Regions from separate parts of the Acetivibrio cellulolyticus CD2 genome, predicted to be linked through region 1. Evidence: riboswitches for the same ligand, from Rfam matches in the RefSeq annotation. Region 1 holds a riboswitch; each other region holds the start of a gene.
What was found. Region 1 has a riboswitch for cobalamin ahead of ACECE_RS0217450 (anaerobic ribonucleoside triphosphate reductase). Riboswitches for the same ligand answer to the same signal wherever they lie in the genome.
Positions count from the first base shown of each region.

Region 2: another riboswitch for cobalamin. It lies ahead of ACECE_RS0225890 (ribonucleoside triphosphate reductase); the one in region 1 lies ahead of ACECE_RS0217450 (anaerobic ribonucleoside triphosphate reductase).
Region 3: another riboswitch for cobalamin. It lies ahead of ACECE_RS0211045 (ABC transporter substrate-binding protein); the one in region 1 lies ahead of ACECE_RS0217450 (anaerobic ribonucleoside triphosphate reductase).

Region 1 is NZ_JH556658.1:367,203-370,488, reverse strand. Features, by position in the region: gene ACECE_RS0217450 (anaerobic ribonucleoside triphosphate reductase) at 1-1,436, opposite strand, end outside; cobalamin riboswitch at 1,590-1,772, opposite strand; gene ACECE_RS0217445 (sigma-70 RNA polymerase sigma factor region 4 domain-containing protein) at 1,858-2,286, opposite strand; gene ACECE_RS0217440 (hypothetical protein) at 2,609-3,184, opposite strand.
Region 2 is NZ_JH556659.1:1,332,864-1,336,149, reverse strand. Features, by position in the region: gene ACECE_RS0225890 (ribonucleoside triphosphate reductase) at 1-1,619, opposite strand, end outside; cobalamin riboswitch at 1,823-2,011, opposite strand; gene ACECE_RS0225885 (homocysteine S-methyltransferase family protein) at 2,284-3,286, opposite strand, start outside.
Region 3 is NZ_JH556653.1:2,055,175-2,058,460, reverse strand. Features, by position in the region: gene ACECE_RS0211055 (polysaccharide deacetylase family protein) at 1-1,178, shown strand, start outside; cobalamin riboswitch at 1,301-1,480, shown strand; gene ACECE_RS0211045 (ABC transporter substrate-binding protein) at 1,594-2,553, shown strand; gene ACECE_RS0211040 (FecCD family ABC transporter permease) at 2,558-3,286, shown strand, end outside.

The sequences.
Region 1 (3,286 bases):
ATTGTAGTAAAACTTAAATTGCCTCTCCCATTTATAATTTCCCTTGAAGGATCATATACATTTCCCATAACACGTGTACGGCAACCCATATAGGCTATCTCTGTTTCTGGATGCCCAGGTTTGTAATATTTCAGGTTGAAAGGTGCGTCAATAAAGGAGAAATTGGGAAAAAGCCTTTTAGCACTGACCCTACATGCTAATTTAAATAAATCGTAGTTAGGCTCGCCTGGATTGTAATTTATGCCTTCTTTGACCTTAAATATGTGAATAGGAAAAATAGGTGTCTCTCCATTTCCAAGTCCTGCTTCTGTTGCCAACAGCAGATTTTTAATCACCAGCCTACCTTCGGGGGATGTATCCATACCATAGTTAATTGAGCTGAAGGGTATCTGTGCTCCTGCCCTGCTGTGCATGGTATTGAGGTTATGCACAAAAGCCTCCATCGCTTGGTATGTACTCCTGTCAGTCTCTATTTCGGCACTCTCGACAGCAAAGGAATGTGCCTTTTTAATTATATCCTCATCTTTGACCAGCTCGGCCAGCAATTCAGCTTCATACTCACTATATTTCTCAAGATTGCTTATCGAAGGAACCATACCATGCCTTTCCTTGATAGTTTCACATATGGTTCTCACCTTTTTAGCAGCATCATCAATGTTTGCAAGAAGTCTAAGTGCTTTCGCAAGGTTTTGCCTGTAAAGCTTAATGTATGTTTTTGATACTCCAGGGGCCATATTGTAATCAAAATTCGGTATGCTTTGGCCTCCATGCTGGTCATTCTGGTTTGACTGTATTGCTATGCAGGCAAGGGCAGAATAACTCTGAATGTCGTTTGGCTCCCTCAAATACCCATGCCCAGTACAAAATCCATTTTGAAACAGCTTATCTATATCAATCTGGCAGCAGGTTGTGGTCAACGTCAAAAAGTCCATGTCATGAATATGTATATCTCCCTCTTTATGTGCCAAAGAATGCTCGGGCTTGAGCACATACATTTCATAAAACTGCTTTGCACCCTCAGAACCGTACTTAAGCATCGTTCCCATGGCAGTATCTCCGTCTATGTTTGCATTTTCACGCTTCATATCATTATCTTTTGCTTCCTTGAAGGTTAAGTCCTCATAAATCTTCATAAGGCGGGTATTCATTTCGCGGACACGAGTCCTATCTGCCCTATATAGGATAAACGCCTTTGCAGTACGGACGTGGCCAGTATCTATCAGAACTTTCTCAACTGAATCCTGGATTTCCTCCACAGAAGGAACCTTTTTATCCATTTCCTTTTCAATAGAATCAACAACTTTTTCTGCTAGCGAGAGTGCAGATTCATAATCATGTCCTCCTGTGGCACTTGCAGCTTTGAATATAGCATTGGCAATCTTCTCAATATTAAATGGCACTTCTCTTCCATCGCGTTTTTTTATTTTTGTTATCATATATACCCATCCTTCTTTCTAATCTACGTTTAATGTTTTTGCCTCTTTCATTTTCTTCGAAAGAGCTGAATATTAAAGCCTCCAGACAAAGTGTCAAGAGGCTATCGATACATAATTTATTTTTAGCTTCTTACCCCCCTATCGTCCGTAGAGTTGCAGTGCATAATACAGGCAGGTCTTCTGACTCTGGTTCATAGAATTTCCACTCCTTCCCGGATAACTCCAGTGGACTCTGTGAAAATTCTCCCCATTACAGCGGCGGGACCGTACAGGATTTTCACCTGTTTCTCTTTTAAGCCGTACTTTATGTACAGCACCAGTATCACTTCAATATTTTGTTGTTTAAATATTATCATATACAATATATTGTGTCAATTTGCAATTTAAAATATCTAATTCCTCATTATTCTATCTGTGGTAATTATTTAGTGCCCATATATTTTCTAAGCTTCTTTAAAATACTTTCTTTTCTACTATTTATCGTCATCACCGGAATACCGATCTCTCTTGAAAATTGGCGTTGACTTTTGCCCATATAAAATAAGTTGATTATTAACCCTATTTCCTCCTTATTAAGAAGCTCCAGGCTTTTTCTCAGTTTTTCTATCATTACCTTTGTAACTACAGAATCACATACATTTTCTCTAGTGCTGTCTTTAAGCAGCTCTTCTCCTAAAACATCTTCATAAACATTATCAAACTGCGAATATAAGAACTTTCCGTGTGCTAAATCCCGTTCTTCTAAATATCGCTCTCTCCTTTGCATTTTGTAGTACTCTTTATAGATTTCCTCCGACACTTCTTCTACAATTTGGCCTACTCTTAAATAAAACTTCTTTTCATTATCCATCTTAAAACCTCCAAAATTTTGTCTCGATAGCTGATAAACAAAACTTGGAAATCACGGATAATGGTTGTTGTATGGCTCCCATCTTTTCATATTGCCGACTCCTGATTTCAGGCATAAAAAAAGACCGGAAGTGAAATCAATCGCATCCAGCCTCATTTGCCACATATTTACTTTGAATTAATGCATAAAAAAATCCCCAAACCCTTATAGAATTTGAGGATAGTTGATACTGTTCAATTTATAACACAATCCACCAGCATAGCCAGTATATCAGCTTGTATATTTGAAATCAGTAGGAATAGGCTCGGGGCATAGTTGGGATTTAGTCGGGGTTTGAGGATTGATAGAAAAAGCTTGGAATACCTTCAACTTCTTGACCATCAATTATTCCTTTCATTGCTGGAATGGTATAGCCCCATAAACAAATTGCAAAAAGGTCAATAGCTTCTCTTTTTTTATCATAATAAGTGCTCCGCTCCATATGTAATAGTTCCAACATTTCTTGCTCCGAATACTTAATAACAGTCATGTACTGTTTAACCAGTATTTCATGATACAGTTTGCCATTATCAGGATACTGAAATATTTTACTCATTGCAGAATCTATTATTGATATCAGCCAATGTGTTTCAAAAAAAGAGTATACCTTTTGATTAAACTTATCCCTTTCAATTTCAGGTGCAAAATTTTCAAGATACTCCAATGCCTGTTCTAAATTTTTGCTATAGTAGCATGCAGCATTTTCAGATACTTGATTAAACCGATTTTGAGTAGACCAAACAACAGGACGATATATTTCTAAAAGTAATTTTGTTTTATGTAAAACTGTCGACCGGTCAATATTTAAGTCGCTGTAAAAAAGTGTACATTGCCTCATTACTTTACTTTCTTTTCGCATAGTTTACCTCCATGAATTTACCTATTAACATTTGTTTTATTAAAATGATTTATTTTCTTCTTTTAAATCTTCAACATTTTAATTTAAGCTCCAAACCACTTT
Region 2 (3,286 bases), on a different contig from region 1:
CCTTCTGCCGGAGTAGCTTCGAGATTGTAAAAATGCCCGGTCTCATTTTGGAAATCTACAAGTACTTCTCTAAGGTAATTCATTATTTCAATTGAAAACGCCTGACCTTCTTTTGTAGTTATATCCTTATTCATAAAATTCAACAGTGCTTCATTCATCCCAATAATACCGATTGTATTGAAATGGTTGTACCAAAATTCATCTGTTCTTTGCTTAACATGTCTTAAATAATGCGTGGAATAAGGGTACAAGCCTTTTTCCGATTGCTGTTCTATAATTTTTCTTTTAATCTCCAAAGATGTCTTTCCTATATTTGCAATCTTCCATAGCCTTGCTTTAAACTCACTTTCTGACTTTGAAAGGTATCCGATTCTAGCAAGGTTTATTGTAAAGACTCCTACCGAACCTGTAAGCGGATTACTTCCAAACAAACCTCCGCCCCTTTTCCTCAGTTCAGTCGTATCAAGTCTCAGACGGCAGCACATTGAAACAGCATCTTCCGGAGAAAGATCCGAATTTACATAATTTGCAAAGTAAGGAATGCCGTATTTGCAAGTTATTTTCATAAATTCATCAACTACAGGATTGTTCCAGTCAAAACTTTTTGTGATATTAATAGTAGGAATCGGGAAAGTAAATACTCTGCCCTTTGAATCTCCCTCTAACATTACATCACAAAATGCCCTGTTGAAAATGTCCATTTCCTTCTGAAAATCCTTGTAACTTTCATCCATGTAACTTCCTCCAATTATAACCGGTTCATCTTTGAGTGTGGATGGCACAGTTATATCAAAGGTCAAATTGGAAAAAGGACACTGAAACCCTACTCTTGTAGGAACATTTATATTAAATATAAATTCTTGAAGGCACTGTCTTACCTGATCATAGGTCATATTATCATAACGTATAAATGGCGCACAATACGTATCAATGCTGGACCATGCTTGAGCCCCGGCTGTTTCACCCTGTGTAGTGAAAGTCGAGTTTACGATTTGGCCTAAAAACGACCTTAGATGCTTGGCCGGTTTGCTCTCTACTTTTCCTTCAACCCCGCCGAATCCATCAAGTAAAAGCTGTCTTAAGTCCCACCCGGCACAATACGGACCGAAAAAGCCCAGATCATGAATATGGCAGTCACCATTTTCGTGTGCTTCCCGGACTTCAGAAGGGTATATCTCATGCAGCCAGTACTTTTTGGTAAAGGTCTCTCTTACATAGTTATTAAGGCCATTGACACTTTTCTGGGTATTGGCATTCTCTTTTATATTCCAATCCCTGTCTCCAAGATAGTCCGAAAACATATCTATTGTTGCTCCTACAAGAGCATTAAGATCCCTGGCACTTTTTCTCTTTTCCCTGTATAATATAAAAGCCTTCGCTGTTTTAGCATGACCGTTTTCTATTAAAACCTTCTCAACAGTATCCTGTATTTCTTCTACTGTTGGTGTCGTATCTTTATATGTAAGCTCAGCCAAATCCATAACCTGCCTGCAAATGCCTTCCGCTTTAGTAAAATCGTCTCCTCCACATGCTGATGCAGCCTTGAAAATTGCCCATGTAATTTTCTCCGGCTGAAATTTTTCTTCTCTTCCGTTCCTTTTAATAATTGTTTTAATCATTAGAACATCTCCTATTTTTATTTTTCTGGTGTAGCTGGGACAATTTATATTAAACACAATGAAATCAAGTGTACTAAATGATACTGGTTTCACAAAAATACGCTTTTATCCCCAAAATAGATAATAAGATATGAAAACTTGAAAAGCCTTGATTAAGGCCAATTTGAAAATCGAATCCATACACCCCCTATCATCCGTAGAGTTAAAGGCGTGGTACAAAGGCAGGTCTTCTGACTTAGAATCATCGGTGTTTCATCCCTTCCCAGTTAATGTTGCTCAACCAGTGGTATCAATGAAACAACTCCTCATTACAGCGGCGGGACCGCACAGGAATCTCACCTGCTTCCCTTTTCAACCAAATGTTTTTGGTCACCTATGTTTTAACTATATTTTGTTATAGCTAATTTTACCACACACAATATATAGTGTCAACGTTTGAAATTATTTTTTGAAAAATTATATTTTTTATTCAAGGAATTTGCGAAACAAATGTCCTAAAATCGATAGGGGCTAAATGCCCCATAGATTTTTATTCATTGAAGAAAGCAAGAATTATTCCAAAATCAAAAAGCAAGGAGTAAAATATTGAACGCACAATTTCTGATGTAAACTTTTTGTGCGTTCAATATAGAAAAAATATGTCTTTACCAAGAATTCAACAGAATTATTTATTGCATTCCAAAAGTTTATTGGCAAGCTTTACAGCACTATAAGCATCTTCCGAATAGCCGTCCGCCCCTATTTCTTTCGCAAAGCTGTCGGTTACAACAGCTCCACCCACCATAAACTTTGTACTTAAGCCTTCTTTTTTAGCCAGTTCTATTACTGTTTTCATCTCCATCATTGTTGTAGTCATCAGAGCTGATAACCCGATTATACGTACATTTTTCTCTTTTGCAGCACTTATTATGTCTTCAGCTGTAACGTCCTTTCCAAGGTCATAAACTTCAAATCCATAGTTCTTTAACATCAACCCTACAATGTTCTTACCAATGTCGTGTATATCACCCTTAACAGTTGCAATAACAATTCCGGCTTTAGCATTTTCTCCATTGCAGTCTTTCTTAAGCATAGGCTCAATATATCCGAAAGCTTCCTTCATAGTCTCAGCACTTTGAATAAGCTGTGGTAAAAAATATTCCTTTTTGTCATAGAGGTCACCAACATGAGTGATAGCCGGAATCAAGCAACTATCTACCACATATGAAGGTTCTAGTCCTTCTTTTAGTCCTGCTTCTATATAAGCTCTTACATTTTCCCTGTCTCCTCTTACAACAGCCTCGTAAATCTTCTGATTTGAGCTTTGTTCTGCCTTTTTTACAGCTTCAGCAGGTTTGGTTTGAGAACTTTTGCCGAAATACTCAATATATCTTAAGCTGTTTTTGTCTTTTGCCGTAAGAACGTCTCCCGCCATTTTGATACTCATAAGAATATCACTTGAAGGGTTCATTATAGCCATTGTTAGTCCTCTTCCCATCGCCATAGCAAGAAAAGCACTGTTTACCCAGTTCCTTTCCGGTAAGCCAAATGATACATTTGAAAGGCCTAAAATAGTACCGCATCCGAAAGTGTTCGTACACCAATCTATTACCTTTAAAGTCTCAATGGCAGCCTTCTGATCCGAAGAAACCGTCATAACGAGACCATCCACTACTATATCGTTCTTT
Region 3 (3,286 bases), on a different contig from region 1:
GTAAGGCAGATAAATGCTTGGAATCAATTCAAAGGATTAGTGACTATTGTAAAGCAAAAGATATTAATTTAAAAGTGATAAGCTCTCCTAACTATGATTCAGAGCTTCATGCATTTAACCTCGAAAAAGTAAAGGATTACTGGATTAGACTGAGTAGAATAACTGATTTTTGGAATTTCTCTGGCTATAATGAAATTAGTAAGGATCCCCGCTATTTCTATGATTCTGTTCACTTCAGAAATCTAGCAGGTCAGATGATGCTGGGTAAAATCTTTAATGATAAAGATATTTATTATCCTGAAAACTTTGGAGTTTATATGACAAAGGACAATGCTAATGAATTGTGCAACAAAATCCTAACACCCAATAATGGCTTTACAAGCTGTTTATTATCTGAAAAAAATACTGAAACGGTTAAGGTTCCTATTCTTATGTATCATCACATTGTAAAGGATAATGAGTCTAAAAACTCAGCAACTGTTTCTATTTCAAAATTTAGAAATGACATGGAGGAAATAAAAAGAGCAGGATATACAGCTATATTTGTCAAAGATTTGATATCATACGTTGATGGAGTTGCAAAATTACCGGAAAAGCCTATTGCAATAACTTTTGATGATGGTTATAAAAGTAACTATGACTATGCTTTTCCTATTCTTAAGGAACTAAATATGAAAGCAACAATAAGCATTATTGGTTGGTCAGTTGGGAGAGACAAGAGAATAAATTCCAATGAACCTATTTTACCACATTTTAATTACCAGGAAGCCCTTGAAATGTTACAATCCGGTGTGATAGATATTCAAAGCCACAGCTATAATTTGCATGAGAGTACCGATAAGTATCCTCGAAGAGGTAGTGATATAATATCTAATGAAACTACTAAAGATTACTGCAATGTTCTTGTGAAGGATAATGAAATGGAAGTAAAAAGTATGGAAGAAAATTTAAAAATAAGTCCAACAGTTTTTACTTATCCATATGGCTTGTCCAACATTTTATCAGAGCAGATTTATAAAGATTTAGGCTATAGAGCCACTGTGGTTATTGGCAATAAAGTAAGCAAAATTCAAAAGGGCAATCCTTATACTCTTTATGGTTTAAATCGCATAGATGTCTCTGAAGACATTTCCGGTGAAAAGCTGGTTGAAATGATTGCTAAAGAGAGTGATAAATAATTTTTTTAATAAATTTAGATGATTTACTTTATTTTTGAATATCGGAACTAGCTCTTGCATTTTGAAATAATCTGTATTTTTTGGATTGAATTATTGTTTATAAAATGTTATGCTTATGAAAGTTGAATATGATGATAATTGGTTTCGGTTTGATAGCCGAATTAAAAGGGAAACAGGTGAAAGTCCTGTACGGTCCCGCCGCTGTAAAGGGGAGATGCTGGAAAAGATGCCACTGGGAAACTGGGAAGGCTTCAGTATCGTTGAACCTAAGTCAGAAGACCTGCCTATTTCATTGCACAAATTTCTCTACGAGCGATAGGGGGTGCTGGCGTGTTGCTATTTAAATTAGTATATCCATAACCTCTTGATCTTTGGTCAGGAGGTTTAATTTTTGTGTTGAAAGGAAAAATGAAAAATGAAAAAAATATTATTGTTATTAACAGCTGCTGTTTTGGCATTTAGCTTTATATCATGCAGCAAAAACCCAAATACTCCAGATAGAAATGTAACTGAGCCGGAAAGTAATGTTGCCAACGCTTCCGGTACTTTGCCGACAAAGGATCCGGCAGGAAACGATATAGTAGTTCCGAAGAATGTAAATAGAATTATTTCGATGGCACCGGCCATCACTGAAACAATTGTAGAACTTGGACTAGGTGATAAAATAATCGCTATAGATAAAAATGCAAAAGGTATCAGTGGGTTGAAAGAGGGAATTTCTGAATTTGATATGATGGCACCGGATCTGGAAAAAATGATGAGCTTAAAACCAGATATGGTTTTGACTTCCGGAATGAGTGAGGTTGATAGTACAAAAGAACCGTTCAAGGCATTAAAGGATGCAGGTTTGTGTGTTGTAGTAATTCCTACGAGCAATTCAATTGAGGCAATCAAATCGGATATAAAGTTCATCGCAGATGCGACTGGAACTTCTGCAAAAGGTAAGGAAATAATTGAAAACATGGAAATGGAAATAGCTAACATAGCACAAGTGGGTAAGAGCATTGATAATAAAAAGACTGTTTATTTTGAAATAGCAGCCGATCCAAATATGTACAGCTTTGGTTCGGAAGTTTTCTTAAATGAGATTATAGAACTTGTTGGAGCAAAAAATGTATTTGCAGATCAGAAAAGCTGGATAAGTGTGAGCAACGAAGCTGTTGTTTCTAAAAACCCGGATATTATTCTGACGAATGTAAATTATATGAAGGAACCAGTTAAAGAAATTAAGGCAAGAAAAGGATGGGAAAACATGAAGGCATTGAAGAACGGAGATGTTTATTACATTGACAATTCTGCAAGTTCGCTGCCAAATCAAAATATCGTAAAGGCTATGAAGGAAATTGCAAAGGCAATATATCCCGACAAATATTAAGAATATGAAATTAAAGATAATTTTAGCATTAGTAGTAAGTATTATTATTTGCATATTGGGTGTTGCCATAGGCAGCGCTATGATTCCATTTTATGAAATTCTTGCGGTAATTACAAATAAGGTGTTAGGTGCAAGTGGGGCTGTTAATATCGATAAAATCACAGCATCTATTATTTGGGATATACGTATTCCAAGAGTGCTGATGGCATTTGGGGTAGGTGCAGCTTTGGCGGTCAGTGGTGCTATAATGCAATCAACACTAAAAAATCCACTTGCTTCATCATACACGCTGGGTGTTTCATCAGGTGCTGCCCTTGGTGCAGGTATTGTCATGATAACAGGCATTACGATTCCTATGCTTGGGCTTTTCACTCTTCCGACAGTTGGGCTGATTTGCGGCTTGCTGACCGTTTTAGGTGCTATGGGATTTGCTGCTGGTGTGGATAGAAATATGGAAACGAATACTATTATTCTTACAGGAATGGTGTTTACACTATTTGTAAATGCAATGCTTACAATAATATCTTCGCTGAACAGGGAAGATGCCCAGAGACTTATAATGTGGCAATTTGGCAGTTTCTCACAGAAAGATTGGAGATATGTGATTTTATTTTTGCCGGTTGCCATAGTGCTGATAATTGTGACAATGTTTTTTGTAAGGGAATTGGATATTTTGACTTTCGGTGAAGAGCATGCAAAAGCTGCAGGGGTTGAAACTACTAAAGTGAAATGG